2 regions of the Pseudarthrobacter sp. MM222 genome follow, and region 2 is predicted to be linked to the other one. Evidence: riboswitches for the same ligand, from Rfam matches in the RefSeq annotation. Region 2 holds a riboswitch; the other holds the start of a gene.
What was found. Region 2 has a riboswitch for glycine ahead of gcvP (aminomethyl-transferring glycine dehydrogenase). Riboswitches for the same ligand answer to the same signal wherever they lie in the genome.
Positions count from the first base shown of each region.

Region 1: linked by a shared signal. The riboswitch ahead of gcvP (aminomethyl-transferring glycine dehydrogenase) and the one ahead of gcvP (aminomethyl-transferring glycine dehydrogenase) in region 2 are both predicted to bind glycine.

Region 1 covers NZ_OX352321.1:3,733,009-3,744,826, reverse strand. The annotation lists gene OM977_RS17175 (APC family permease) at 1-1,254, shown strand, start outside; gene OM977_RS17170 (helix-turn-helix domain-containing protein) at 1,394-2,353, opposite strand; gene OM977_RS17165 (alanine racemase) at 2,485-3,582, opposite strand; gene OM977_RS17160 (TetR/AcrR family transcriptional regulator) at 3,649-4,239, opposite strand; gene OM977_RS17155 (primary-amine oxidase) at 4,363-6,336, shown strand; gene OM977_RS17150 (hypothetical protein) at 6,346-6,783, shown strand; gene OM977_RS17145 (VOC family protein) at 6,833-7,204, shown strand; gene OM977_RS17140 (MOSC domain-containing protein) at 7,223-7,795, opposite strand; glycine riboswitch at 7,909-8,006, shown strand; glycine riboswitch at 8,008-8,114, shown strand; gene gcvP (aminomethyl-transferring glycine dehydrogenase) at 8,166-11,033, shown strand; gene gcvT (glycine cleavage system aminomethyltransferase GcvT) at 11,044-11,818, shown strand, end outside.
Region 2 covers NZ_OX352321.1:726,355-738,172, reverse strand. The annotation lists gene OM977_RS03540 (L-serine ammonia-lyase) at 1-85, opposite strand, end outside; gene glyA (serine hydroxymethyltransferase) at 290-1,627, opposite strand; gene gcvH (glycine cleavage system protein GcvH) at 1,624-2,007, opposite strand; gene gcvT (glycine cleavage system aminomethyltransferase GcvT) at 2,485-3,633, opposite strand; gene gcvP (aminomethyl-transferring glycine dehydrogenase) at 3,644-6,511, opposite strand; glycine riboswitch at 6,551-6,668, opposite strand; glycine riboswitch at 6,670-6,768, opposite strand; gene OM977_RS03515 (TetR/AcrR family transcriptional regulator) at 6,983-7,522, opposite strand; gene OM977_RS03510 (MFS transporter) at 7,591-9,216, shown strand; gene OM977_RS03505 (Dps family protein) at 9,313-9,795, opposite strand; gene OM977_RS03500 (sigma-70 family RNA polymerase sigma factor) at 9,935-10,753, opposite strand; gene flgN (flagellar export chaperone FlgN) at 10,978-11,529, shown strand; gene OM977_RS03490 (carbon storage regulator) at 11,540-11,800, opposite strand.

The sequences.
Region 1 (11,818 bases), 1.3 Mb from region 2:
GTCATTTTTGCCGTCGGCTTCGTCGCGATGAGCCGGAAGATCCAGGCCAATGGTGCCTTCTACGCCTACGTGACCGCAGCCTTTGGCAGGAAAGCCGGCGCCGGTGCGGCCTGGCTGGCCCTGCTCGCCTACAGCACGGTGCAGGCTGCCATGTATGGACTGTACGGCGCCGCGTTCTCCGGCCTGCTGGCCTCCATTGGCCTAAGTATCCCGTGGTGGCTGCTGGCCCTGGTCACTATGGCCGGAGTGCAGGTGCTGGGTTCGCTCAACATTGAGCTCGGCGCCCGGGTCCTGGCCCTCCTGGTGGGCCTCGAAGTAGCGGTCCTGCTCCTGTTCGGCTTCACGGTCCTGTTTCGCGGCGGCGGGCCTGAAGGCCTCAGCATCGCAGCTTCCTTCTCGCCGGAGGCTATTGCCAGCGGCGCCCCGGGCGTGGCCATCATGTTCGCCGTGGCCTCCATGTTCGGCTTCGAATCCACCGCAATCTATTCGGCCGAGGCCAAGGACGCCCATCGCACGGTGGCGCGGGCAACGTACTTGTCCGTGGGCGTCATCGCCGTCTTCTTCTCCTTCATCTCCTGGATGCTGGTCAGCTACTACGGACCCGCCCAGGTGATGGGCGCGGCCGGCGCGGCCCTCGAGTCAGGGGACGCAACTACCTTCGTGCTGGCACCCATGGTGGAGCTCTTCGGCCCGTGGGCGGGGATCACCACCGGCATCCTGCTGGTGACCTCCCTGCTGGCCGGCATCATCGCATTCCATAACGGCATCAACCGGTACCTGCACTCGCTGGCGCTCCGCGGCTCCCTGCCCGCCATCGTGGCCCGGACCAACCGGCACCGCGCGCCCGCTGTTGCGGCCTGGATCCAGACGCTCACCGCCGTCGTACTGGTGGCCCCCTTCGCGCTGCTGGCGCTCGATCCCGTCCTGACTCTGTTCTCCTGGTTCAGCGGGCTTGCCGTTGCAGCACTGCTAGTGCTGTACATCCTCTGCTCGGCGGCCGTCGTCGGCTTCTTCCGCAGGGACCGCGTGGCGGGCCAGCTCTGGCAGACCCTTCTTGCGCCGGCGCTTGCCGCCCTGCTGCTGGCGTGGGTCCTGTCTCTGGTCACCAGCAACTTCACCGCCCTGATCGGAGGCAGCATCGAGACGGCCATCGCGCTGCTTTCGGCAGTCCCGGTGATGTTCGCCGCGGGCGTGCTGGTGGAATCGCGGATCGAACGCCGTCAAAGGGCCAACAATCTGGGGCACATCGTCTAGCCCGCAGCCTTCGGGTGGGCGGTAGAAGAGACCGGGATGGCCCGGCGCGGAGCAGGGCTTCCGCGCCGGGCCATCTGCCGTCGCTGTTTAAAAGAGGGCGCTGCGGATGAAAGAGGGCGCTGCGGACGCCGGCCGGCGCTCAGGCGCCCCGGCGCCAGGTGCTGGGGGACAGGCCGAAGGCTTCGCGGAAGGTCCGGCTGAAGTGCGCCGCGTCCAGGAATCCCCAGCGGGCAGCTACGGCGCCCACGGATTTTCCGGCATGCAGCGGATCCCGAAGGTCGCGGCGGGCGCCGTCAAGCCGCTGGCCCCTGATCCAGTTGGCCACGGTGGCCCCTGACTCATGGAAGACGTTGTGCAGATGCCTTGTGGAGATGAAGTGCGCCGCTGCAATGCTCGCCGGTGACAACAGGGGATCAGACAGGTTGGCCTCGATATATTCGCGTACTGCGACGGCCAGGAGCGCCTGGGGCTTCATCTGGTCCGGAGCGATGTCCATTTCAGCGTGCAGCATCGTGGACACCAGGTCCAGGGCGTTTGCGGCCAGCCGCGAACCGCTGGGACCGCTCAGGACCTCAAGGTTCTCAGACAGCTGGCGGATGAACTGTCCCACAATACCGCTGAGGCCGGTGCTGCCGGCCAGGGTCACCGCGGCAAGCTGGCCCACGTAATCAGTGGGCAGTGTGAGGGTGTCGCAGGGGAACATCAGCACCATCATCCGGGCCTGTTCCTCGAAAGCCAGGGTGTACGGCCGGTTGGTGTCATAAATCGCCAGGTCACCAGGCCGCAGAAGGGCCTCGCGGTTGTCCTGGATCAGGATCCCCGTGCCCTCCAGCTGGAGATTGAGCTTGAAGTAGCGTTCGCCGGAGTTGGCAATCAGGTCCGGCGTGCGGTGGACCTCGTGGGACGTGGCAGTGACTTCCACGATGGACATGCGGTCGAGCACGCGCCGCCGCATCTGCCCCCGGAAGCCGTCCACGTCTGCTGTCCGGGCCGCAAGCGGCACGAACGACTCCGCCACCAGGTGCTTCCAGTGGTCGAACGTCGGCGCAACGCTGGAGGTGAGGTTCTGGCTGGCGGGCTGGGCTGGAGCTGCTGGCATGGATGTTCCTGACGACGGATGGCCACGTGACGTTGGTTCCCCGGGTGGACTGTGTCCTGGAACACAGTCCCATCAGGATATCGCCGAGGCCAGCTTTTTTCAACAGGTGGCGAAAAAAGACGTCCGGAGCCCTACTTGTTCTTGCCGCGGGCGGCCACGGCCCAGCGGTCCACGAGTGCGCCGCGGCGGATCACGGCGACATCGTCGACCAGGTTGATGGCCAGGCACACGTGGTTCGGGATGACGCGAAGGCGGTCTCCGAGGCCGGGCAGGGCGCCGCTGTCCTGCCACTCGACTGTGGCATGGTGTTCCGACAGGGCGGTGATCCGGGCGGTCGGGTGGTCCATCAGCCGCCCGAACCCACTTGCCCACGCGGGCCGGTCACTGCCCAGGATCTTACTGCCGGCGTCGATGATAAAGCGTGCCGGGGTACCGGGCGCAGTGACATGGTGGCTGACCACGGTGGCCGCGACCGTGAGCGCAATGTCCTCCACGGCGCAACGGCCCAGCTCGAGCTGCTGGGCGTCGCCGAAGACATAAACGCCCGGGCGGACTTCAGTGGCTGCTGACCCGTCGGTCAGGAGCGCCGTCGGTGTGGACCCTCCGCTGCGGCGCACGGCTTCGAACCCGGCGGCCGCCAGGGATTCCGCGGCCTGTCGCAGCGCCTGCTGCTCCTGCGCTGCGGCCGACGCCGGCATGCCGGGGGCATAGCTGTGGCCCGGAAAAGTGAAGACCCCCGCCACGTGCAGCCCCGCCCGGGAGGCCGCCGCGGCCACCACGGACGCGGCCTCCGGGCTGACCCCGCTTCGATGGTGGCCGCTGTCAATCTCGACCAGGACGCTGACGTTCGCAGCCGCACTCCCCAGGCCGTTTCCAAGCATCGATGCTCCCGCTGCGGAGTCCACTCCCACTGCGATTTTCACGGTTGCCGCCAGGCGCCGGAGCCGCTCTGCTTTCTGCGGCGAACTCCACAGTGGGTAAGCGATGAAGAGGTCATCCACTCCCGCGGCCGCGAACACCTCGGCTTCGCCGATGGTTGCCACGGTCAGTCCTGCTGCGCCGGCTGCCATCTGGCGGGCGGCAATCTCCGCGATCTTGTGCGTCTTGGCATGGGGCCGCAGCGCGAGGCCCTTCTCCCGGACGGCAGCCGCCATCCGCGTGATGTTCCGCTCGAGGATGTCGAGGTCGATCAGAATGTCCGGGGTGTCGACTTCGCGGGGAATGGTCATTGCAGCGGTCTCCTGGGTGGCGTCCCGGCCTTGCTGTCCGGGTTGGCTGGGCATTTGCAAACGCGGCTACCCGGCCAGTAGGGCCAGGAATCCCTCGAGCTGGTCGGCCAAGGCGGGATCGGTCTTGCCGTCCCGTGCCAGGGCTGCCGCTATTTGGGCGCCCAGCAGCATGTTCAGCAGCTGGCTGGCAAGGACTGCGTCGGCGACGGCGGTACCGATGTCACCGGCGTTCCGCGCCTCGGCGAGGTAACGCCGGATGGTGGCAAGCCACTCCTCCATGGACTGCTGGTGGATCTGCGCTTTCTGCGGATCGTTGACCGCCTTCTGCCAGAACGGGATGACGATCCGCGCTTCGTTAACCCGCTCCTCATCCAGGGGAAGCACCTCCAGGCAGAAGGCCCGCAGTGCGGCAAGCCCGTACTTGTTCGCCGTCACCTCCGCTATCCGCTTGTTGGTCCGGTTGAACACGTGTCCAAAAGCGAATTCCAAAAGTGTGTCTTTGGTGGGGAAATATGGTTTGAGGGCCCCGTTGGCAAAGCCCGCCTCGGTGGCGATCTCCCGCATGGTGGCGCCTTCGAGGCCGTGACGGGCGATGATGCGCCAGGCGGCATCGACCAGTTCCAGGCGCCGCTCGTCATGGTCAACTATCTTCGGCACCGCGGCTACTCCCAGGAAATATTTCGCTCAGACTCTTGTGAGCCATCTTACGGACACTTATTATCTACAACTATAGAAAATAAAACCCGGTGACCGAAAAATGGTCCGATCAAAGGTTTCTTCATGACGCTTGCACCAGCAGACACAGCAACGGCATTCGCCCTGGCAACAGGCTCCGAGATCGCCGAGGTCCGCGCCATCCTGGACGCCCGCGGGCACTTCGGGCCCCAGCACCGCATCGCCTACCTGGGCCTCCTCGACCCGGCGCGGGCAGACGGGGAAGCGCGGGCAGCCGGGAAAGCCGGCGGGGCAGCGGCCGACAGGCGCTTCCGGGTGTTCATCCATGACGTCGCCGGCGGCGCTCCCCGGGACGTGATCGTCTCAACCACGCGGCGGGAGGTGGAATCCGTCGTCGAGCTCGATACCGCCGTGAGCGGTGAGCTCCCTGTCCTCGAGGAGGAGTTCGAAGTTGTGGAAACCTTGCTGGCCACTGATGAGCGCTGGCTGGCCGCCCTGGCGGTACGGGACCTCGACGTCAGCAAAGTACGAGTGGCACCCCTCTCAGCCGGCGTCTTCGAGTACCCGGAAGAAAAAGGCCGCCGCATCCTTCGCGGCCTGGCGTTCGTGCAGGAATTTCCGGAGGACAGCGCCTGGGCGCACCCGGTGGACGGCCTCGTTGCCTACGTGGATGTGGTCGGCAAGAAAGTGACGCAGGTCCTGGACCTCGGAGCCGTGGCTGTCCCGGCCGAGCACGGCAATTACACCGATCCGGAACTCACCGGGCCGTTGCGGACAACGCAGAAGCCTATCAGCATCACCCAGCCCGAGGGCCCCAGCTTCACCGTCACCGGCGGCAACCACGTGGAATGGGAGAAGTGGAGCGTCGACGTCGGGTTCGACGTCCGCGAAGGAGTTGTGCTGCACAACCTCGCATTCCGCGACGGCGACAGGCTCCGCCCCATCATCAACCGGGCATCCATCGCCGAAATGGTGGTTCCCTACGGCGACCCGTCGCCCATCCGGTCCTGGCAGAACTACTTCGACACCGGCGAATACCTGGTCGGCCAGTACGCCAACTCCCTCGAGCTGGGATGCGACTGCCTCGGCGACATCACCTACCTCAGCCCCGTCATCAGTGACGCGCTCGGCAATCCGCGCGAAATCCGCAACGGCATCTGCATGCACGAGGAGGACTCGGGCATCCTGGCGAAGCACAGCGACCTCTGGTCCGGCATCGGCTACACCCGCCGGAACCGCCGCCTCGTCATCTCGTTCTTCACCACCATCGGCAACTACGACTACGGCTTCTACTGGTACCTCTACCTCGACGGCACCATCGAATTCGAGGCCAAGGCGACCGGCGTAGTCTTCACCAGCGCCTTCCCCGACGGCGGCTCGGACAACATCTCTCAGCTCGCCCCCGGCCTCGGCGCTCCCTTCCACCAGCACCTCTTCAGCGCACGGCTGGACATGGCGGTTGACGGATTCACCAACCGGGTGGAAGAAGTGGACGTCGTCCGTCAGGCCATGGGCAAGGGCAATGAACGCGGCAACGCATTCTCCCGCAAGCGCACCGTGCTCGCCCGTGAGTCCGAAGGCGTCCGGGAAGCTGATGCCCGCTCAGGCAGGGTCTGGATCATCTCCAACCCCGAATCCCTGAACCGTCTGGGTGAACCCGTGGGCTACAAGCTCCACGCGGAAAACCAGCCCACGCTGCTCGCGGACCCGGGATCCTCCATCGCCGCACGCGCCGCCTTCGCCACCAAGGACCTCTGGGTCACCCGCTACGCCGACGACGAGCGCTACCCGACGGGCGACTTCGTAAACCAGCATCCAGGCGGAGCCGGCCTGCCGGCCTACGTAGCCCAGGACCGCGACATCGACGGGCAGGACATCGTGGTGTGGCACACCTTCGGGCTGACGCACTTCCCGCGTATGGAGGACTGGCCCATAATGCCCGTGGACTCCGTGGGCTTCAAACTGCGGCCTGAAGGCTTCTTCGACCGGAGCCCGGTCCTGGATGTTCCGCCGGGTCGGGATGCCAGCTGCGGGCAGGGCGGCTCGTCGCATCAGGCCGCCGGCCACTGCCACGGCTAGGCACTTGGCATGACACTGGCCGCGGGACGGGTCCGTCAGGGGCCCGTCCTGCACCCCCGCCTCTGTGCCGTTCTTACGGCCGCATCGTGCCTCACACACCTGTGGCTCGCAGTCGAAAATCACCACGGCGCCTGGCTGAACGCGGTGATGTTGGCGCTGGCCGCCGTGTGTGTTCCCTGCACCGTGCACATCTGGCGGCACAGCAGGATCACGGCCCTTCGACAGGTCATGGCTTCTGCGCTGTTGATGGTGGCGGTCCATGGCTTCCTGCTGCTGGGGAGCGGCGCGTCCGGCCACGGCCACCAGGCCGGCGTCGCAGGCACCGGCGACCCCTCGGCCACCACCGATCTGCTGGCCGTAGTAGCTCTGGAAATAACGACGGCGCTGCTCGCCGCCACGCTCGTGGCGCGGCTGAGGGTCAACCAGCAGCGCCTTCCCTCGACGTAGCCGCGCGTATCATCGGTAACATCCGTCCCTCAAGAGAGTGGAGTAACCCATGCAGCTCGGCGCTTTTTCGATCAGCCTCGCGGTGAAGGACATCGCGGCTTCTGCCGCGTTCTACGAGAACCTTGGCTTCAGCAGTTTCGGGGGCGACCCGAACCAGAACTGGTTGATCCTGAAGAACGGCGAGACCGTCATCGGCCTCTTCCAGGGAATGTTTGAGAAGAACATGCTCACGTTCAACCCGGGCTGGAACCAGAACGCGGAGGCGGTGGACGCGTTCACCGATATACGCGAACTCCAGCGGGAACTCAAAGCCAAGGGCATGGAGTTCCTGTCCGAGGCTGACGAGGGAACGACGGGGCCGGCGAGCTTCATCGTCCTGGATCCGGACGGCAACCCGGTGCTCGTCGATCAGCACGTCTGATCTGCGGACCGGACCGGGCTAGGGCAACCGGGACGGGCGCAGCAAGGTCGCGTCGCCTGCGCGCTCTGGGTCCAGCTGCACGGGACTGATCAGGACGGCGGGTCCGCGGTGCAGGACGCCGTCGGACAACACCTGGCAGCGCATTCCGCCCCGCCCCCGCATGGCCTTGTGGGCACCCGGGGCGAGCATCTCGTCCATCCAGGCACAAGGGTGAGCAGGCCGCCCGGCCTTGAGCCGCACCAGGTCGCCGCGGGATTCCAGCGCGAAAGCGTGTCCGAGCAGCGGAGCCAGCTGGGCTCCCCGGAGGACCACGTTGCGCCGGGTCAGGAGCGGGTCGAACGGCTCGACGCCCAGCTCTAAGGCCATCGCTTCGAGGGCCTCGGCCGCGATCAAGGTGACTGCTGCATCCATGTGCGCGGCCTTGCCGAAGAACCGGTCACCGACGACGCCCTTGCCGGCCACCAGCTCTGCCTGCCCGGCGTCGGTGGTGGGGACATCGGCTGCACCCTCGCGCGCGCGGCCGAAGTAAGCGTGCGCCGGCGACACGAGCAGATGCAGGACCTCAACGTCGTACCTGTAGCTAGCCGTCATACTTCAAAGCTATCGTCTGGGGGTAAACAACGACACATGTGAACCGGCTCCTTGCATCCCGTCCGCCCAAGAGGTAGCGTGTGAGCCGTGTCACCCACCAGTGGCACGGCTTATGATCTGCGGCGGGAGAGTCCTGCCGGTACGTTCAGCAGGCGCCGTAGGAGCAAATCCTCCCCAGGAATCTCTCAGGCCCACGTACCGCCGCGGCAAGGCAACTCTGGAAAGCAGTCCGGGAAACCGGGCTCACCGACGGTGCAAGTGGCGCGCTGCTAACAGCAGGCAAAACGGAAACTCTCAGGTCCAATACAGAGCGGGGAGGAACCCGAATCATCGTGGCACTTTGGCGCCACCTGAATTATGGAGTTCCTCAATGACGGTTCAATCGTCCCCGTCCACGTTCGCAGACCGCCACATCGGCGCGCGCCGCCAAACCGACATCGACGCCATGCTCAAGGTCATCGGCTACGACAGCCTTGACGGCCTCGTCGACAACGCCGTGCCCGCTTCGATCCGCCAGGAAAAGCCGCTCAACCTGGACAGCGCACTGAGCGAGGTCGAGGTCCTGGCCGAACTGCGCACGCTGGCCGCGAAGAACAAGACCGCGGTCCAGATGATCGGCCAGGGCTATTACGACACGGTCACCCCGCCGGTGATCCGCCGCAACATCCTCGAAGCCCCCGCTTGGTACACCGCCTACACGCCCTACCAGCCCGAAATCTCCCAGGGCCGGCTCGAGGCGCTGCTGAACTTCCAGACCATGGTCCAGGACCTCACCGCGCTCCCGGTAGCCAACGCGTCCCTGCTCGACGAAGCCACCGCCGTCGCCGAGGCCGTGCTCCTGATGCGCAGGGCCAATAAGTCCGCAGGACAGAACGCAGCGGCCCAGCACGGAAAGACCGTCCTCGACGCCGACTGCCTCCCGCAGACCATCGCCATCGTTCGGGGCCGCGCCGAAGCCCTCGGCTTCGAGGTGGAGGTCGCGGACCTCTCGAAGGGACTGCCCGACGGCGTCATCAACGGCGTCGTCCTGCAGCAGCCCGGCGTCTCCGGCCGCGTGTTCGACCACACCGCCGTGATCGCCGATGCCAAGGAACGCGGCGCCCTCGTCACCGTCGCCGCAGACCTCCTTGCGCTCACGCTGATTACCCCTCCGGGCGAGCAGGGTGCTGACATCGCCGTCGGATCCACGCAGCGACTGGGCGTGCCGCTGTTCTTCGGCGGCCCGCACGCGGCCTACATGGCGGTCCGGAACGGCATGGAACGCACGCTCCCCGGCCGTATCGTCGGTGTCTCCAAGGACAATGCCGGCGTCCCGGCCTACCGGCTGGCGCTGCAGACCCGCGAGCAGCACATCCGCCGGGAGAAGGCCACGTCCAACATCTGCACCGCGCAGGCGCTGCTGGCCATCGTCTCCTCGTTCTACGCCGTCTACCACGGCCCCGACGGACTGAAAGCCATCGCCGAGACCGTCCACAACCGCGCCCGCGGACTCGCCGCCACGCTGAAGATCGCGGGCCGGGAACTGGTGAGCGACTCCTTCTTCGATACAGTCACGGTCCGCGTTCCCGGCAAAGCCTCCAAGGTCATCACCGCCGCGGAGGCCCGGGGCATCAACCTGCGCCTCATCGATGCGGACACAGTTGGCGTGTCAGTCGATGAGACTACGACGGCGGAGGTCATCTCCGCGGTAGTCGTCGCCTTTGGTGCCGGTCCGGTTGTGGAGGCCAAGGGTTTCGAGCTGCCCGAATCGGTGCTGCGTACTTCCGAATTCCTGCAGCACCCGGTCTTCAACTCCCACCGCTCCGAGACCCAGCTGCTCCGCTACATCCGGAAGCTCTCGGACCGGGACCTGGCCCTGGACCGCACCATGATCCCGCTCGGCTCCTGCACCATGAAGCTGAACGCCACCGCCGAGATGGAGGCCATCTCCTGGCCGGAGTTCGCCTCCATCCACCCCTTCGCCCCGGAATCCCAGACCGCCGGCTGGCGCGAACTGATCAGCGGCCTCGAAGCTGACCTTGCCGAGATCACCGGCTACGACCAGGTGTCCATCCAGCCCAACGCAGGCTCGCAGGGCGAGCTCGCCGGGCTGCTGGCGATCCGCGGCTACCATCATTCCCGCGGTGACCAGCAGCGCAACGTCTGCCTGATCCCGGCCTCCGCCCACGGAACCAACGCCGCCTCCGCCGTTCTGGCTGGTATGAAGGTGGTCGTCGTGGCCACCGCCTCCGACGGCACCATCGACCACGCGGACCTCACCGCCAAGATCGAACTGCACAGGGACGCCCTGTCCTGCATCATGATCACCTACCCGTCCACCCACGGTGTCTACGACGCCGACGTCCGCGAGGTCTGCGACGCGATCCACGCCGCCGGCGGCCAGGTCTACGTCGACGGCGCCAACCTCAACGCCCTCGTCGGGCTGGCCCAGCCGGGACAGTTCGGCGGCGACGTCTCGCACCTGAACCTGCACAAGACCTTCTGCATCCCGCACGGCGGCGGCGGACCGGGCGTCGGTCCGGTCGCGGCCAAGGCCCACCTGGCACCCTTCATGCCGGGCGATGCCAACAACGCGGACCCCGCGAACGGCGCCGACGGCACCCCGATCTCCGCCTCCCGCTACGGTTCGGCCGGCGTGCTGCCGATCTCCTGGGCCTATGTGAAGCTCATGGGCGGCCAAGGCCTGACCGAGGCCACGAGGTCCGCGCTGCTGGCCGCGAACTATGTCGCCTCGCGCCTGGATGAGCACTTCCCGGTGCTTTACACCGGCGAGAGCGGACTTGTGGCGCACGAATGCATTCTGGACCTGCGCGAACTGACCGCCAGGACCGGCGTGACCGCCGAGGACGTGGCCAAGCGCCTGATCGACTTCGGCTTCCATGCCCCCACGCTGTCCTTCCCGGTGGCCGGCACCCTGATGGTGGAACCCACCGAGTCCGAGGACCTCGCCGAGATCGACCGCTTCATCGAGGCGATGATCACCATCCGAGCCGAAATCGAGCAGGTGGCCCACGGTGACTTCACCGTCGAGCAAAGCCCGCTGCGCAACGCACCACACACGGCTGCCGCCGTCGTCTCCTCTGACTGGGACCGGGCGTACCCGCGCGAGCAGGCCGCGTTTCCCGTCCACACGCTCCGGCAGGACAAGTACTTCCCGCCCGTCGGCCGCATCGACGGCGCGGCAGGGGACCGGAACCTGGTCTGCTCCTGCCCGCCCCTCTCCGAGTTTGAAAACTAAGGATCCCCTGATGACTGAGAACTACACGGCCCTCTACGAAGAGCACAAGAAGGCCGGCGCCTCCTTCACCGACTTCGGCGGCTGGCAGATGCCCCTGAAGTACAACTCCGAGCTGTCCGAACACCACGCCGTGCGCAACGCCGCAGGCCTGTTCGACCTCTCCCACATGGGCGAAGTCTGGGTCACCGGCCCGGACGCCGCCGCGTTCCTGGACTACGCCCTCGCCGGCAAGCTGTCGGCCGTGGCCGTGGGCAAGGCCAAGTACTCGCTATTCTGCCAGGAAGACGGCGGCATCATCGATGACCTGATCTCCTACCGCCGCGAGGAGCAGAAGTACCTGGTGGTCCCCAACGCCGGCAACGCCGCGGTGGTCGCCGCAGCACTGGCGGAACGGGCCGGGTCCGGCAAAGAGGGAGGATTCGATGTCACGGTGGAGGACGTTTCCGACGCGACTTCGCTGATCGCCGTCCAGGGGCCGAACGCAGCGGTCATCCTGCTGACGCTGGTCCCGGCCGAGCAGCACGAGCTGGTCACCGAGCTCAAGTACTACGCCGCGGTTGAGGTTCAGATCAACGGACAAGACCTGCTGCTGGCCCGCACCGGCTACACCGGCGAGGACGGCTTCGAGATCTACCTTCCCAACGAGGACGCAGCCGGCCTGTGGGAGGCATTGCTGGAAACCGGTGCCGGCCACGGCCTCATCCCCGCCGGTTTGGCCTGCCGCGACTCGCTGCGCCTCGAAGCCGGTATGCCGCTTTATGGCAATGAGCTCTCCCGCGAAGGGA
Region 2 (11,818 bases):
CTGCGGCGGCCCGCATGGGGCCCACGGTGTGCGAACTCGACGGTCCTATTCCGATGGAAAAAAGGTCAAAGACTCCAACAGCCATTGTCGGTTCCTAACTAGGTCTAACTGTGGCCCGGCAGATGGTCCTGCCGGAAGGCTGTGCTGCCGCTGGTTGGCGGCAGCGCGGCCGGATACACGACGTCGGGCGGCAGCTTGTGGCGGCCGCCCGGGCATCGTGATCTGAACTGCATTTCTGTACTTCTCTACTTCTGTATTACTACTTCTGTCGTCTTCTGTCCTGCGGACCCTAGGAAAGGTTCGCGACTGAGGGGTAGAGCGGGTGGGCGGCGGCGAGGGCCTCCACCCGGGAGCGCAGGCCGGAGAGGTCCGCGCCGGCGTCGGCGGTCAGCGCCTCGGCGATGATCTCCGCAACCTCGGCAAACGCAGCCTCGCCGAAACCGCGGGTCGCCAGCGCCGGGGTGCCGATCCGCAGCCCCGAGGTGACCATCGGCGGGCGCGGATCGAACGGCACGGCGTTGCGGTTGACCGTGATGTCGATTTCCGCGAGCCGGTCCTCGGCCTGCTGGCCGTTGAGTTCGCACTCACGCAGGTCCACCAGGACCAGGTGCACGTCGGTGCCGCCGGAGATCACGTTGATCCCCTTCGCGGTCACGTCCGGCTGGACCAGCCGCTCGGCCAGGATCCGGGCTCCGGCCAGGACGCGTTCCTGCCGTTCCCTGAACTCCGGGGACGCGGCGATCTTGAACGCCACGGCCTTGCCGGCGATGACGTGCTCCAGCGGGCCGCCCTGCTGGCCGGGGAACACGGCCGAGTTGATCTTCTTGGCGATCTCGGCGTCGTTGCTCAGGATGATCCCGCCGCGCGGACCGGCAAGGGTCTTGTGCGTCGTGGACGTGGTCACGTGCGCGTGCGGGACCGGGCTCGGGTGCAGGCCGGCCGCGACCAGGCCGGCGAAGTGCGCCATGTCCACCATCAGGTAGGCGCCCACGGAATCAGCGATCCGGCGGAACTCGGCGAAGTCCAGCTGCCGGGCGTACGCGGACCAGCCGGCAACGATGAGCTGGGGCTTGTGCTCCTGGGCCAGGCGCTCCACCTCGGCCATGTCGATCCGGTGGTCATCCTCCCGGACCTGGTACGGGATCACGTTGTAGAGCCGGCCGGAGAAGTTGATCTTCATGCCGTGCGTGAGGTGCCCGCCGTGCGCCAGGTTCAGGCCCATGATCGTGTCCCCGGGCTTGATCAGCGCGTGCATCACCGAGGCGTTGGCCTGCGCGCCGGAGTGCGGCTGCACGTTCGCGTACCCGGCCCCGAACAGGGCCTTGACCCGGTCGATCGCGAGCTGCTCAATCACGTCGACGTGCTCGCAGCCGCCATAGTAGCGCTTGCCCGGGTAGCCCTCGGCGTACTTGTTGGTCAGCACCGAACCCTGCGCCTGCATCACGGCCCTGGCCGTGTGGTTCTCCGAGGCGATCATCTCCAGGCCGTCCCGCTGGCGGGTCAGCTCATCATCGATCTTCGCCGCGATCTCCGGATCCAGCGCCGACAGCTCCGCATCCAGGCTCGGCGAAAGAACCTGCTCAAAGGTGGCCGTTGCGACTGTTGTGCTGCCTGCGGCGGCGTTCACAGTTCGCCGCCGTTCTTGGACGCGTACTCCTGGGCCGAGAGCAGCGGTCCATCGGACTCGGCGGCGACCTTGAAGAGCCAGCCGGCCCCGTAAGGGTCGCTGTTGATCAGCGCCGGGTCGTCGACGACGGCCGGGTTGGTCTCCGTGACCTCGCCCGTGACCGGGGAGTACAGGTCCGAGACGGACTTGGTGGACTCCACCTCGCCGCAGGTCTCCCCCGCCGTCACCGCCGAGCCGACCTCTGGCAGATCAACGTAGACGATGTCGCCCAGGGCGTCCGTCGCCACCGCCGAAATGCCGATGGACACAACGTTCCCGGCCTCCCGTGCAACCCACTCATGCTCGTCGGAGTACTGCAGTTCAGGGGCAACTCTTGCCATGTGTTTTTTCCTAAGTCTCGGAGTGGTCTTGGTGCTAAATCTATTGTTGCTGGGTTACGGACTGACCTTGGCGGGTTACGCGGCCGGAAACCGAATTCCTCCGCGTGCTCGGTCGCGAAGGCGCCCGCTGGGCGGACGCGCCGCTCCCTTAGACGCACGCTTCCGGAATCCGCTCCCCTGCCGCTGAAATCCAGTTACGTTTCCGGGGCCCATTGTTCTCCGGGAAGAAACAGTGGCCGTTCGTATTCTTCCAGAGCCGACCCCCGGCAGGCGCTTCATCCCCAGCACCTTTGGCCTTCGAAATGCGCTTCCCAAGCTGCTTGGAACGGGAGGTGACGTGTTCTCGAGGGGCGGCTGGCCGCGGTTTTCGAAAGCGTGCGTCAAAGCGACGAAGGAGCAGCACGCGTGAAAACTGGGGCCAGCCGGCCCGGAGCCAGCCACAGCACCGACGGCACCCGAGAACCCGCTGGCGCTGGGCTACTTGTCGCGCTTGTAGAACGGCAGTGCCACGACTTCGAACGGCTCGGCCTTGCCGCGCAGGTCGATGTCTAGCGTCGTGCCCGGAGTTGTGTGCTCGACGTCGACGTAGGCCATCGCGACGGGGTAACCCAGCGTGGGGCTCGGCTGGCCGGAGGTCACTTCGCCGACGACGTTGCCGTCCTTGAGCACCGGGTAGTGGCCGCGGCCGGCCCGGCGCCCGAGGCCCTTGAGGCCGACCAGCTTCCGGCCGGTGGTGGCACCGGCGCCGGCTTCCTTCTTGGCGGCCAGGGCGGCCTTGCCGATGAAGTCGCCTTCCTTGGACAGCGCGACGACGGGACCCAGGCCGGCGGCGAACGGATCGCCTTCCAAAGAGAGCTCATTGCCGTACAGCGGCATCCCGGCCTCAAGCCGAAGCGAGTCGCGGGAGGCGAGCCCGGCGGGCGTCAGCTCGCCCTCCTCAGCCACGGCGATGAGGGCCTGCCACAGAGCCGCGGCGGCGTCGTTCGTCACGAAGATCTCGAAGCCATCTTCGCCGGTGTAGCCGGTGCGGGCCAGCAGGAGGTCCTGGCTGGCGCCGCCGGACAGAAAGGGGACCTCGACGGCGGCATAGTATTTCAGGCCGGTGACGAGCTCGTGCTGCGCGGCCGGGACGAGGCGGAGCAGGATCTCCTCGGCCTTCGGCCCCTGCACGGCGATCAGCGAGGTCTCGGCGGAGGCGTCATTGACGGTGACGTCGAATCCTGCAGCCCGCTCGGCCAGGGCCGCAGCCACGACCTTGGCGTTGCCGGCATTGGGGACCACAAGGAACTTGTCCGTGCCGTCGGCAGCAGCCGGGCGGCGGTAGGTGATGAGGTCGTCAATGATGCCGCCGTCCCCGTTGCAGATCAGCGAGTACTTGGCCTTGCCGACCGCCATCGCGGAGATTTTGCCGACGAGGGCGTAGTCCAGGAACGCCGCTGCGTCCGGGCCGGTGACCCAGACTTCGCCCATGTGGGAGAGATCGAACAGCCCGGCGGACTTGCGCACGGCGTGGTGCTCGGCAAGCTCGGAGCTGTACTTGAGCGGCATCTGCCAGCCGCCGAAGTCCGTGAAGGAGGCGCCGAGCTTCTTGTGCTCTTCGTAGAGGGCCGTGTATTTCTCAGTCATCTCGGGATCCTTAGTTTTCAAACTCGGAGAGGGGCGGGCAGGAGCAGATCAGGTTCCGGTCCCCTGCCGCGCCGTCAATCCGGCCGACCGGGGGGAAATACTTGTCCTGCCGGAGCGTGTGGACGGGGAACGCGGCCTGCTCACGCGGGTACTCGCGGGTCCAGTCGGTGCTGATGACTGCAGCAGCCGTGTGCGGGGCGTTGCGCAGCGGGCTGTGCTCCACGGTGAAGTCACCGTGGGCCACCTGGTCGATCTCGGCGCGGATGGCGACCATGGCCGTGATGAAGCGGTCGATCTCGCCGAGGTCCTCGGACTCGGTGGGCTCCACCATCAGGGTGCCGGCTACCGGGAAGGACAGCGTGGGGGCGTGGAAGCCGAAGTCGATCAGGCGCTTTGCCACGTCCTCGGCGGTGACGCCGGTTTTCGCCGTGAGCTCGCGCAGGTCCAGGATGCACTCGTGGGCAACGAGGCCGCCTTCGCCGGTGTACAGCACCGGGAAGTAGTCGTTGAGCCGGGCCGCAATGTAGTTGGCGGCAAGCAGAGCCGACCTTGTGGCCTCGGTCAGTCCCTGGCCGCCCATGAGCTTCACGTAGGCCCAGGAGATCGGCAGCACGCCGGCGGAACCGTAGCGGGACGCGGAGATCGGCGTGCCGTCGGCCCCGTTCGCGGGGTCCGCGGCGTTGCCCGGCATGAAGGGTGCCAGGTGGGCCTTGGCGGCGACCGGGCCGACGCCCGGTCCGCCGCCGCCGTGCGGGATGCAGAAGGTCTTGTGCAGGTTCAGGTGCGAGACGTCGCCGCCGAACTGGCCCGGCTGGGCCAGGCCCACGAGGGCATTGAGGTTGGCGCCGTCAATGTAGACCTGGCCCCCGGCGGCGTGGATCGCGTCGCAGACCTCGCGGACGTCGGCGTCGAACACGCCGTGCGTGGACGGGTAGGTGATCATGATGCAGGACAGGGCGTCCTTGTGGGCCTCGATCTTGGCGGTCAGGTCCGCGTGGTCGATGGTGCCGTCGGAGGCCGTGGCCACGACCACCACCTTCATGCCGGCCAGGACGGCCGAGGCCGCGTTGGTGCCGTGCGCGGAGGCCGGGATCAGGCAGACGTTGCGCTGATCGTCACCGCGGGAGAGGTGGTAGCCACGGATGGCCAGCAGGCCCGCAAGCTCGCCCTGCGAGCCGGCGTTCGGCTGGATGGAGACCTGGTCATAGCCCGTGATCTCGGTCAGCTGGGCTTCCAGGTCCTCGATCAGTTCGCGCCAGCCGGCGGTCTGGGATTCCGGGGCGAAGGGGTGGATGGAGGCGAACTCCGGCCAGGAGATGGCCTCCATCTCGGCCGTGGCGTTCAGCTTCATGGTGCACGATCCCAACGGGATCATGGTGCGGTCCAGCGCGAGGTCGCGGTCCGAGAGCCGGCGGATGTAGCGCAGCAACTGGGTCTCGGAGCGGTGCGTGTTGAACACCGGGTGCTGCAGGTAGTCCGAGGTGCGTTCGACGGCGGTGTCCAGGCCGAACCCGGCATCGGGGCCTGCGTCGATGACGCTCGCGCCAAACGCGGCCACGACCTCGGCGACGATGGCCGCCGTCGTGGCTTCATCCGCGGAGATGCCGACGGTGTCCGCGTCGATGCTGCGCAGGTTGATGCCCTTGGCCTCGGCGGCGGCGATGATCTGTGCCGCCTTGCCCGGGACCGAAACGGTGACGGTGTCGAAGAAGCTCGTGTGCAGCACGTCCAGACCGGCCGCCTTCAGCGACGCGGCAATGGTCCGGGCGTGGCCGTGCGTGGTCTCGGCGATCGCCTTCAGGCCGTCGGGGCCATGGTAGACGGCGTAGAACGAGGCGACGATGGCCAGCAGCGCCTGCGCGGTGCAGATGTTGGACGTGGCCTTCTCCCGGCGGATGTGCTGCTCACGGGTCTGCAGCGCCAGCCGGTAGGCCGGGACGCCGGCGTTGTCCTTGGACACGCCCACGAGACGGCCGGGCATGGACCGCTCGAGGCCCTTCTGCACGGCCATGTAGGCCGCGTGCGGGCCGCCGAAGAACAGCGGGACACCGAAGCGCTGGGCGGATCCAACGGCGATGTCAGCACCCTGCTCGCCCGGGGAGGTGATCAGCGTGAGGGACAGCAGGTCTGCGGCGACGGTGACGAGGGCGCCGCGTTCCTTGGCATCGGCGATCACAGCCGTGTGGTCAAACACGCGGCCGGAGACACCCGGCTGCTGCAGGACGACGCCGTTGATGACGCCGTCGGGCAGGCCCTTGGAGAGGTCGGCGACCTCGACCTCGAAGCCGAGGGCTTCGGCGCGGCCCCGAACGATCGCGATGGTCTGCGGCAGGCAGTCGGCGTCGAGGACGGTCTTGCCGTCGCGCGCTTCTTTGTTCTTGTTGGCCCTGCGCATCATCAGCACGGCCTCGGCGACGGCGGTGGCTTCGTCCAGCAGGGACGCGTTGGCGATCGGCAGGCCGACGAGGTCCTGGACCATGGTCTGGAAGTTCAGCAGCGCCTCGAGCCGGCCCTGGGAGATTTCGGGCTGGTAGGGCGTGTAGGCGGTGTACCAGGCGGGCGCCTCGAGGATGTTCCGGCGGATGACGGCCGGGGTGAGGGTGTCATAGTAGCCCTGGCCGATCATCTGGACCGCGGTCTTGTTTTTCGCGGCCAGCTGGCGCAGTTCGGCGAGGACCTCGACCTCGCTCAGGGCTTCGCCCAGCGCCAGCGGGGAGTCCTGCCGAATGTCCTTCGGCACGGCGGTGTCCACGAGGGCGTCGACGGTGTCGTAGCCGACAGCCTTCAGCATGGCGTCGACGTCGGACTGACGGCGCGCGCCGATGTGCCGGTCAACGAAGGACGTGGAGGCTGAGGTAACAGTCACAAGGAACTCCATAACTAAGGCGGCGCAGGGTACGCCACATTGATTCGGGTTCCTCCCCGCTCTGTATTGGACCTGAGAGTTTCCGCGGCGCCCGTGCTCTCGCATGGCTCCGCTTGCACCGTCGGTGAGCACAGCATGTCAGCGGACAGCCTGCTACTTTCCAGAGTTGCCTTGCCGCGGCGGTACATGTGCCTGAGAGATTCCTGGGGAGGATTTGCTCCTACGGCGCCTGCTTGTACCTACTTGCAGGACTCTCCCGCCGCAGATCAATGGCATATTCAATTGCTCGTGACCACAGTCACAGCCTCCATTGTCCTACGCCCGGCTCCGCTCCGCAAACCAATGACCCTGCTCCGGCGGGAGTTACGCGCCAGCACCGCCGTCGGACGCGAATTCGCCGGAGCGCTGCGAAGTCGCCGGAAAGTTCCGGCGACTCCGCGCGCTTCCGGCGACCTCGGCGGACGGGATTGCCCCGCGTCCAGCTCAGCCGCGCAGCCGTTCGACGGCGGCCAGGAGGCTTTCGACGTCGCCCTCCACTTCCGGGAGCGGTCCGCCGGGGCCGCGGGCCAGCATCGCGTTGAAATACAGTCCGTCCCCCATATAGAGCACGGCTTTGGCCATGCCGGGCCCGACGTCGGCCGCCAGCAGCTCCAGCCAGCCGGCCTGGGCGGCCGCGATCCGCTGCAGCGTTTCCTCGTGGGCCACCTCGGCCAGCCGGGTCGCGGCAACAAAGACGCGGTCCATCGGAGTGTCCGCCCAGACCGAGGATTTGATGAAGTAGGCGGCGGCCCCTTCCGGCGCAGCGGCCATCCTCCCGAGGTCCTCGCCAAGGAGCCGGTCGAGCCGCTCCAACAGCACGGAGACCATGGCTTCCTTGTTCGGGAAATGGTAGAGCAGGCCGCCCTTGGAGACGCCGGCCAGCCGGGCGACGGCGTCCAACGTTGCTGCCCGTTCACCCTCTTCGATCAGCAGGGATTCGAAGGCGTCAAGGACAGCTTCGCGGGCGACGGGTTTTCTGGGCATGGGTTCCATCATGCCCGTCTAAACGCGCATTTCTTAACTGTACCGTCTGGACGGTATAGTTATCGGTTATGAGGACTACATCGATTCCTGCAGCCACCGGCGCGAGGCCGGCATCCGCACCGCGGGCGCCGTGGCGTGACTGGCTGGCACTTTCCCTGCTGATGTTCCCGGTACTGCTGGTCGCGGTGGACAACACGGCGCTCACCTTCGCGCTGCCCGCCATCGCGCGCAGCCTCGACGCGTCCGGGGTCGAACTGCTGTGGATTGTGGATGCTTATCCCCTGGTGCTGGCCGGCCTTCTGGTAGCGATGGGGAGCCTCGGTGACCGGATCGGACGCCGCCGCCTGCTCTTCATCGGCAGCACCGGCTTCGCCGCCGTCTCGGCCGTCACGGCCTTCGCGCCCAGCGCCGAATGGCTGATCGCCGGGCGGGCGGGGCTCGGGTTCTTCGGCGCAATGCTGATGCCCTCCACACTGTCCCTGATCCGCAACATATTCCCTGAGCCGAACCGCCGCCGGCTGGCCGTGGCCATCTGGGCAGCGGGTTTCTCCGGCGGCGCCGCCCTGGGCCCGATTTTCGGGGGCTGGCTCGTGGAGCACTTCTGGTGGGGCGCGGTCCTGCTGGTAGCGGTGCCGATCATCCTGCCGCTGCTGGCGCTCGGAGTGTTCCTGATTCCGGAGTCGCGCGATCCGAATCCCGGCCGGGTGGACGTTCCCAGCATCGCCCTGTCCCTGCTGGTGATGGTGCCGGTGGTCTATGGCATCAAGGAACTGGCCACGCACGGCCTGTCCCTGGTGCCGCTGGCAGCGATCGGCTTCGGCCTGCTGATGGGGTACGTCTTCATCCGGCGGCAGCAGGCCTTGCTGCGGGACGGCCAGGAACTCCGCGGAACGGGGACGGCTGCCGCTCACACTGCTGCTCCGCGCCCGACCGCGCCGCTGTTGGATGTCAGCCTGTTCGGCAACCGTGTCTTCAGCACGGCCATCACGGCGAACGTATTGGCCCTGTTTTCCTTCAACGGCTTCATTCTCTTCCTCGCCCAGCACCTGCAGCTGCTGGAGGGCCAGTCCCCCTCGGAGTCCGGCGTCGCCATGGTCCCCGCCCTGATCGCCACCGTTGCGGCCGGCCTGCTGGTGGTGCCGCTGGTGCGGACCGTCCGGCCGGGCTTCGTCGTGGCCGGCGGACTGCTGCTGAGCGCCACGGGGTACGGCCTGGTGGCCTTCGGCGACCACGGCAACGGCCCGGCGCTCCTGCTGGCGGCCCTGTTGATCCTCTGCCTGGGCGTCGGCGCGGCGGAGACCATTTCCAATGACCTGATCCTCGGGGCGGCGCCCGCGGAGAAGTCCGGCGCGGCGGCGGCCATTTCCGAGACCGGCTACGAGGTGGGGTCCCTGCTGGGCACCGCCATCCTCGGCTCCATTCTGACTGCCTCCTACCAGGGCAACCTCCGGCTCCCGGACGGCGTCGCCGAGGCTGCACCGGCGGAGGGGGTTGCCCAAGCCCGGGAAACGCTGGCCGGTGCCGTGGACCTGGCGCAGGCCCTTCCCGGCCCGCTGGCGGAAGCCGTGACTGCGGCTGCCCGTGCCGCCTTCGATTCCGGCGTGCACGTGACGGCGGCTATCGCACTGGTGCTGATGGCGGGCGCCTCGGTGCTGGCCGCCGTCGTCCTGCGAAAGGTGCCGACCGCCAAATAGGCCGTTTGAGGCTGCCCTCCAGTCGGGCTTAAATGCCAAGCGCCCGACGCCGGGGAGTACCCGGCGCGGGCGCTTGGACTGCGCTGAGCGCTGAGGCTACTTCTTGCTCTCGGGGGTGGTGACGTTGGCGGTGGCGCGCATGGTCTCCGCATTGACCATCCAGGCGTACTGCTCGAACTTGGCGATGAACGCGTGCAGCAGGTCCGCCGTCGTCGGGTCTTCTTCGTCCACTTCGTCATGGACCTTGCGCATGGTGCCGACAGCGGCGTCAAGCGCGGCGACGATCTTGTCGATAGCGTCCTTGGTGTTAATCAGTCCGGCGGGGAACTCGGCCAGGGAGGTGGACTTGGAGACCGTGGAGCTGCGGCCGTCCGGCAGTGCGTGCAGGGCACGCATGCGCTCAGCCATCTCATCGGCAAAGGCGCGGGCTGCTTCGATGATTTCGTCCAGCTGCAGGTGCAGGTCCCGGAAGTTCGTTCCCACGATGTTCCAGTGCGCCTGCTTGCCCTGGACATGCAGCTCGATCAGGTCCACGAGCACTGCCTGACAGTTGGCGGTGAGGGTAGGTGAAGCTTTCATGCGTCCTCCTGAGTAGGTCCGAATACCGTTAGGTCCGATAGTTCCGACGCTACCCCAGAGCGATTCCGACGGCGACCGGCGCAGTAAAATTTCTCGGTCAGCTTACTAAGTCGGCTTACTACCCCGTTTTGGGCGGTACCTAGACCGCTTCGTTGAGCATGGATGCCGCGGGGAAGATGGCGCGGGTGATGCCGCCGGTGGTTGCCTCGGCCAGCTGGGACAAGTAGTCATTCCGGCGCCTGGGTGTGATCCGGGATTGCGGCTCGAAGCTCTGCCCGGGTTCGTCCGAGTAGTGTGCCGTGAGTCCGTCGCGCATCAGGCGGATGGCTTCGGAACGCTGCTGAGACACTGCCGCGTGGGTGGAGCCGAGTTCCGCGGCGAGTTCCTTTACGGTCCTGTCGCCGAAGTAGATCTCCTCCACCACGTAGCGCATCCGTTCCGGCAGCGATGTCACAGCCGCGCGGAGGTATTGCAGCCGTTCGTCCGCGAGTACGGAGTGTTCGGGGGTCAGTGTCTCCGCTGCCAGCGTGTCGACGACTGCTTCATCAAGGGGCGTCAAGGTGCGGGACGCGTCGGCCAGGGCGGCCTCGACGACGCTCTGCTGCACCCCGAGGGCCGAGGCGATCTCGTCAACAGTGGGAGTGCGTCCCAACGCGGCCGCCAGGGTTTCCTGCACGGACATGGTTTCCTTGATCCGGCGCCGCGCCGAGCGGGTGGCCCAGTCGCTGGCCCGCATTTCGTCCGCGAACGCGCCGAGGATGCGACGGCGGGCAAAGGCTCCGAACGGCACGCCGAGATCCGGGTCAAAGGAGTCGGCGGAGGTAATCAGGGCGATGGCGCCCGCTGACGCCAGGTCGTCGCGGGAAAGGTGTGACGCTTTCGAGCACAAATCTGAAACGAGGTAGCCCACCAGCGGAAGGTGCTGTGTGACCATCTCGTTGCGTTCCGCGCGATTCAATAGATTGTCCCCCCATGAGACCGGATAAGGAGCTTAAAAACACCGAGAGCCGCACCCGCAAACGGTCCCTCACTCCCCCCAAGGGAGGCGGTGTTCGATACCCGGGCGCAGCACCCATGAGGAAACTTATCACCATAACAGCAATGTCCGTGTACCCTCAGGAAAAAGCTTGGCCGAAACTGCGGTAACACTGTTTCGGCGGGGGCCGCAACAAGAAAGGGCGCATGGGTGCGAGTGATCTTTCGGCGGCTCTTTGGCAGGAGCGCCGCGAGCTGGAACTGCTCCTGTTCAGGCTCGAGACACAACGGTTGCACCTCCTGGCCGGGAACCTTCAATGGCTCAGCTTTACCGCCTCCGAAGTCGAAAACGTCCTGGACCGCCTGCGCTTTGAAGCCCTGGCCCGGAGCGTCGAGTCGGCGGCCGTGGCGGCGGAATGGGGACTTCCCGCCCAGGCCACGCTGGTCGAACTGATCGCGGGAGCACCGGCCGGCACCTGGGCGGAAATCCTGCGGGAGCATCGGGCCGGGCTCCGGAATTTGCTCGGCCAGCTCAGTGCCGCGGCGAGCACCGGCCAACAGCTCCTGCGGAACTTGAATCCGCCGGGATCATCAGGGGCGTCCCCAGTTGGGGTGGCCGGCCCGGGACCCGGCGCCGATACAGCGGAGACTCTCGACCAGCTCACCGTGGCTGCCAACATCGAGCGGGCCCGGAACATTCTGCGACGGACCTCGCAGCCAATGCTGGACCAGTATCTCGACGGCGAACTGGGCCAGTAACCGAAAATTGTCAGTCGGAGCTGCCGGCGGGGGCAGGGGGCAACAGTCCGCGCAGGGCGTCCTCGGCATCCGGGCCGGAGCCCGCTCCGGCCTCTGCCGCGGCAAGGTTGGCGGCGGCAATGGCCTCGATGACTTCCTTGCGCTGGATCGGAACGCCCCGGGGTGCCTCGATGCCTATCCGGACACCGTCGCCGCGGCCTTCCAGAACCGTGATGACGATGCCGTCGCCGATCATGATCTGTTCGCCCGGCTTGCGTGTGAGTACCAGCATCCTCTCAATCTACCCTTC